2 linked regions of the Paludisphaera borealis genome follow. The protein of the gene in region 2 interacts with the protein of the main gene of each other region in a pairwise test. Links are inferred from orthologs where the notes say so. Each region holds a gene or a part of one and is shown on either strand. Other genes may lie near its edges.

What was found.
Region 1: the proteins of dnaA (region 2) and dnaB interact in binary tests that used the Escherichia coli proteins (3 or more experiments, as listed by UniProt). The link is inferred for Paludisphaera borealis from one-to-one orthologs.

What each region holds. Positions count from the first base shown.
Region 1 is NZ_CP019082.1:3,012,430-3,015,558, forward strand. The notes cover bases 173-2,984. They hold dnaB (replicative DNA helicase), read right to left. Parts: upstream 2,393-2,984; coding sequence 953-2,392; downstream 173-952. Other genes in these bases: rplI (50S ribosomal protein L9), read right to left, coding at 2,684-2,984. In the rest of the region: BSF38_RS11675 (hypothetical protein), read right to left, coding at 1-81; more of rplI, read right to left, coding at 2,985-3,129. UniProt on the Escherichia coli protein: The main replicative DNA helicase, it participates in initiation and elongation during chromosome replication. Travels ahead of the DNA replisome, separating dsDNA into templates for DNA synthesis.
Region 2 is NZ_CP019082.1:4,294,441-4,297,594, reverse strand. What follows is about bases 235-3,071. They hold dnaA (chromosomal replication initiator protein DnaA), read right to left. Parts: upstream 2,489-3,071; coding sequence 980-2,488; downstream 235-979. Other genes in these bases: BSF38_RS16755 (DUF1003 domain-containing protein), read left to right, coding at 366-938. Also shown: BSF38_RS32115 (beta-galactosidase trimerization domain-containing protein), read right to left, coding at 1-126; BSF38_RS16745 (sigma-70 family RNA polymerase sigma factor), read left to right, coding at 3,133-3,154. UniProt on the Escherichia coli protein: Plays an essential in the initiation and regulation of chromosomal replication. Binds in an ATP-dependent fashion to the origin of replication (oriC) to initiate formation of the DNA replication initiation complex once per cell cycle.

The sequences.
Region 1 (3,129 bases), 1.3 Mb from region 2 along the record:
AAGGTTGGTGAAGTCTGCCTTGGCGGTCCCGGAAAGCAGCGACGTGCCGGCGACGAGGCTCGCAGCCAAGAGCACCTTCACCGATTGAACTCGAACGGCACAAATCAATGATTTGATCATCCATTCACCTTCTTTTCTTTGAGACTTAGTTACTGGAAGAGCCAGGAGCGTGCTTGGTGCCCAGCACACAGAGGCCCAACATACCGCCTGAAACATCGCCGTCTGCGTTGATTCATGAAGATCAACGCGATGATGCTCAAACGAATCATTTCGTTGAGTCTCCCACACACGACGACGGCAGACCGATGCATGCCCGCAACGTCCCCCCCCCAGACCCGATCGATCGCCTCTCTGCGGTCCCGCGAGCGGATCGCGCGTCACGCGGCTCTCGCCCTGCCCGAGGATGGAAGAGGAGGTGGCTCGGTGTGGCGTGAGCGAGAGAGCCGCGCGGTTGGAGCCGGCGCGGCCGAGCGAAGACCAGCCTGGTGTCGAGAGCGGTTCGGATCTCGAAGTGGGACGCCGTGCGATCGGCGATGTGCCGGCCGATCGGCCGTTGGCCGCGCGGGGACTGTTCGTCGCGACGGTGACGACTCTTTGGGTGCTGTTCTTCGATCCGATCGCGTTCATGTCCAGCGGCCACGTCGTCTGTGACCCGCCGGCGATTGATCGGGGGGGCAGCGACGAATTCGCCTACCTGGCAGCCTCGATCGAGGGCTTACGAAGCGATCCAGGCCGTCCCCGAAAGCCTCGTGCGAGTGGGCGACCTCGGCCGCGGTGCCGTTCACGCGGTTCCGCGCGGCGCGCACCTTTTACGTCTTTGAGGAGCCACTGCTCCGCCCGAAACGGCTCGATCGCGACGACTCCTGGCCGCCGAAGGGCGACCGAACGCCGGTCGAGGATTTGCTCCACGACAAGGCTCCGGGACGCCACGGCGCACGACGACTTCGTCGGCTCAGAACGGCCGGCCTTCGTCGATCGGCTCGGCGATGGAGGCGACGTTCTCGAACCGCGTGAGGTTCTTGACGAACGTCATCTTGACCGTGCCGGTGGGGCCGCTTCGGTTCTTGGCGACGATCACCTCGGCGATGCCCGGCTGGTCGTTGGGGTCGTAGTATTCGGGGCGGTGGAGCAGCAGCACGATGTCGGCGTCCTGCTCGATGGCGCCCGACTCGCGAAGGTCGGCCATGCGCGGGCGGCGGTCTTCACGGTTCTCGACGGCTCGGTTGAGCTGAGACAGCGCGATGACCGGGATGCGCAATTCGCGGGCCAGGGTCTTGAGGCGTCGGCTGATCTTGGCGATCTGCTCCTGGCGGCTGTCGCGTTGCTCCTCGGCGTCGATGAGCTGGATGTAGTCGATGACGATCAGGCCGATGTCCTGGCGGAGCTTCAGCCGCCGCGCCATGGCCATGATTTCGAGCATGTTGCGAGCGGGCGTGTCGTCGATGAAGATCGGCGACGACTGCATCTCGCCGAACGCCTTGCCGAGCTTGTTCAGCTCGCGATAGTCGAGCCCGCGGCCGGTCCGCAGCTTGTGACCGTCGACCCGCGACCGGGCGCAGAGGAGCCGCTCGCCGATCTCGAGCCGGCCCATTTCGAGGCTGACCAGGAGCGTCGAGACCTTCGTGTTGATCGCCGCGTGGTCGCAGATGTTCAGCGCCAGCGCGGTCTTACCCATACTAGGCCGGGCCGCCAGGATGATGAGCTGGTCGGAATGGAAGCCGTTGGTCACGTCGTCCAGGTCGATGAAGCCCGACGAGACGCCGGAGACCGGGTGCTTCTCTTCCGCCCGCGTCGAGATCCGCGTCATGGCCTGTTCGAGGACGATCTTCAGCTCGTGAAGCTCGCCCTTGATCTGGTCTTCGCGGATGGCGAAGATCTTCTGCTCGGCCGTTTCGAGGAGCTGCTGCGACGTGAAAAGGTTCGAGTAGCCGTCGCGGATCAGGTCGGTCGACGTCTGGATCAACTGCCGGCTGACCGACTTCTGGCGGACGATGTCGGCGTGGTAGCGGGCGTTGGCGGCGTGGGGGACGCAGTTGGCGATCTCGGCCAGCAGGTCGTCGCCGCCGATCTGCTTGTACTGACCGCGAAGGACCAGCTCGTCGGCCAGCGTCACCGCGTCGACCGCCTTGCCCTCGTCGTACATGTCACGGACGGCGCGATAGACGACCTGATGCGCATCGCGATAGAAGTCGTCGATCGACAGGATCGCGATCACGTCGTGGAGCACGTCGTTGTCGAGCAAAATCGCGCCCAACACGCCGCGCTCGGCGTCGAGGTTCTGCGGCGGCAGACGATCTCCCAAGCCGCCAGACCCGTCGGACTTGCCGTGCGAGCCGTTACCGCCGTTGCCATCCCTGGGTGTTCCGTTTCCGTATCCCTGTCCGGACGACATGAGCGAAAGCGCTCCACAAAAGCCGAGGAATCGTTTCGGGCGAAGGACGTACGCGTCGTGCGGAGCCCACCCGACTGTACGATTGTATCGGCTTCTCCGATCCTCGGCATCGCAGAAAATCGGAACGATCGGCCGCCGTGGAGTGGGTCGCGTCGGACGGCGCGACTTTGCGGGGGGGGGGGCGACGCGGGGCGCGTCCGTCAACGATCCGAGGCGCCAGGGTTCCGAGACTGGAACCCTGGCGCCTCGATGGATCGATCGCGGAGACGTCGAACGAAAGCCGCGGGTCGGTCAGACCGGGGCTTCGTCGGTGTGCGTCGGCACAACCCAGAGCTTGACCTCGGTGTCGATGTCCTGACCCAGGTGGACCTTGATGTTGTAGAGGCCCAGATCCTTGAGCGGACCTTCGATGCGAATGTTCTCGGTCGTGATCGGGAAACCTTCGCCGTGGAGGGTGGCGGCGATCTGGTCGGCGTTGACCGAGCCGTAGAGATGCCCTTCCTCGTTGGCGTTGGCTTCGATGGTCAGCGACCGCTGGGCGATCTGGGCGGCCAGGTTGAGCAGGTCGGCGCGGCGGGCCTCTTCAAGCTCGCGGAGCCGCTGGCGGTGCTTCTCGACGATCCGCAGGTTGTGGGGCGTCGCGAACGTGGCCAGCCCCTGGGGCAGCAGGTAGTTCCGCGCGAAGCCGGGCTTGACCTTGACGAGTTCTCCCGGACGGCCGACGTGGGGGACGTCGT
Region 2 (3,154 bases):
CATCCCTACCAGCGCCCGGCGGAACCAGGGGACGTCGTCGCCCAGGGCCGTCCCCGCGCCCGAGGCCGCAAGCATCGTCAGCGCGAGGAGCAAGGGGACGGAGAGCCGTCGTGGGCGCATCGTCATGGGGTCGCCTCTCAAAGGTGCGTCGTGAATCCTCGGTCCGTCGGGGCGGCCCCCGGCGTCAGGCGAGCGGGGGCCTGCCGACCCGCGGATTGTACTCGGCCGCGACGGCCCGGGCCAGGCGGCCGAGGATCGAACGGACGGCTCGGCGCCGGAGTTGCTGCATTAAAGGTGCTTCATCTTGAAACCCCAACGCCAGTCGAGCCGAATCCTTCGGCCGTTTTTGATATTGAGGATGTTTGATGATTCCGACGCGCACGATCGAGGAACTGACGCAGAAGAACGTGGCCGTCGTCGCTCAGATGGAAAGGGCTTCGCACGAGGTGCGGACGCGGGGCGAGCGGCTGGCCGACATGATCGCGGCGGCCGTGGGGAGCTGGACCTTCATCCTGATCCAGACGGCCTTGCTCGGGCTCTGGGTGGTGCTCAACATTCTGGCCTGGGCCAGGCACTGGGATCCGTATCCGTTCATTCTCCTGAACCTGGCGCTGTCGTTCCAGTCGGCCTACGCGGCGCCGATCCTGATGATCAGCCAGAACCGCCAGGCGAAGCTCAGCGAGCGCCGCAACCACCTCGACCTGCAAATCAACATGCTGGCCGAACAGGAGACGACCGAGATCCTTCACCTGCTGCGGCGGCTCTGCGAGCGGTCGGGCATGGACGTCAACGGGAGCGGCGGAGCGTGTTTCGAGGAGGAGACCCGGCACGATCGGATCATCGAGCAGATCGAGAACGAGATCGAAAAACCGATCGCCGAGGCAGTCGAGAGAGCCGTGGAAAAAGTCGCCGTCGAGATCGCCGAGCCGCCCGAATGAGACGGCCGCGACAACGCATCATCAACAGCTTATTTTTCCGTTCACTTGCCGAGCGTCGATTCGAGGTCGGCGAGGATGTCGACGACGTTCTCGAAGCCGGGGAGGAGCGGGTTCTTGGCGTCGTCCTTGAGCCAGCCGACGACCTTCTTCTCGGCCGACATGACGGTGGAGTGGTTGCGACCGCCGAAGAAGCGGCCGATCTCGCTGTAGGAGACGCCCGTATGCTTGCGGGCCAGGTACATGGCGACCATCCGGGGGTAGGCGAGGGTCCGGACCCGGCTGTCCGACTTGAGGCCGTCCCCCTCGACCTGGAAGAACGAGCAAACGGCCTTCTCGACATCGCGGAGGGCCACGACCTGGGAGGTGTTGCGGATGGTCTCGCGGAGGGCGGCGTGGGCGATGGTCATCGTGACCGCCTTGCCCGTCAGCGACGCCTGGGCCAACACGCAGTGGAGCGCCCCTTCCAGCTCGCGGACGCTCGTCCGGACGTGCTCGGCGATGTAGTCGATCACCGCTGCCGGGACGTTCACGCCCCGGCTCGCGGCCTTGGACTTGAGGATGGCGCGGCGGGTTTCGAGGTCGGGGGCGTCGAGCTTGATGACCATGCCGCCGAGGAACCGCGTCGCCAGCTCGTCGGTCAGCTTGGCGATCTTCCGCGGATGCTGGTCGGACGAAAGGACGATCGGAACCCCACGCTCGATCAGGGCGTTGAACGTGTGCAGGAACTCGTCCTGGGTCGCCCGCTTGGCGGCCAGGAAGTGGACGTCGTCGACGACCAGGGCGCTCGCCCCACGGTGCCGGCTGCGGAAGCCCGCCAGCGACGACGTCCGCATCGCTTCAAGGAACCCGTTGGTGAAGCTCTCGGCCGTCACATGGATGATATTCAGACCCGGATGAGCGTGCCGCAGTCCCTGGGTGATGGCCTCCAGCAGGTGGGTCTTGCCCAGGCCGACGCCGCCGTGGATCACCAGCGGGTTGAACGCCCGGCCGGCGGTCTTGACCATCTCGCGGGCCGCCGCGAAGGCCATCTGCGTCGACGGCCCGACCACGAAATCGTCGAGCCGGCGCATCACCCGAGCGGTCCCGGGGCCGGGCGCCGGAGCGGCGGGAGCGGCCGGGGCGGAGCCGGGAGCGGCGATCGCCGCGAGCCGGTTGGGGAAGCCTTGCACGGGCAACCGGGACGACGACGGGGAGGTCGAGCCGACCCGAGGCCGGGGCTTGCCGGGGATCGGCACGACGACCGTGTTGCCCGGCCGAGGCTCGCCCGGCTCCGACCGCTCGGGGACGATCTCGACGTCGCGGAACGGCGGGGCCTCGTCCTGGATCGAGAAGTTCAGCGGCAGCGACCGACCAGTGACCGCCTTGACGGACTCGGCCAGGCTGCGGGCGAAGTTCCCCTTGATCCAGTCGCGGAAATAAGCGTTGGGCACCTGCACATCCACCGACCCGCCGTCGCCGCTGACCCCCAGCCGAACCCCCTCGCCGAACCAGAGGCCGAACTTCGTCTCGCCGACCCGCTCGATCAGAGCGTCGCGGATCTCCGATTCCAACGCGTCAGAAACCGCTCGCTCGGGGAGGGCCGACTTTCGATCTCGCGTCCTGGATTTCTCGGCTTGCCCCAACATCGATCTCACCCCTGCCGCAAGACGTTCCCGACAACCTCGACCCGACTTCCGGACCGAAGCCCAATCCCTCGGCCGCCGACACGCTCCGTCGATCAGCCAGGAAGATATGCGCCCTGCATGGGACCCTGTCAAAGACATAGACGGGGCAAATTGGCGAAGGAACGAACCATAGGGAGAGCTATGCGGATTGCGCCGCCAGAAGCTGTAACGAGCAAGCAAAATCGTCCGGCGAGCCGGCGGCGCTTTGCGCAAAGCCGCGCGGAGAAAGCGATTAGACGTACAACGACCTACGGATTTCCCAGAATGACTCAAGCCGAGAACTTACACACAGGCCGGCCGCTACAAGCCCGAAGCGCAAGCGAGTGCATCCCATCCGATGGGCCATAGAGGGATGCACTCGCTTGCGCTTCGGGCTTGTAACACCCCTCGCTCAGGCTCGCCCCCAGCCGTGGGCTTCTCGACCAAACCGCCATTAGCATTCGGCGATTTCGGGAGAAAGTCGGAATAGTCGACCGGGCCCGTTAGTCTACCTGGACATTGAGATCAATCGGCATGCGGAGGCAAGGCCCGTGGCTGGCAAACCGAGCGGGG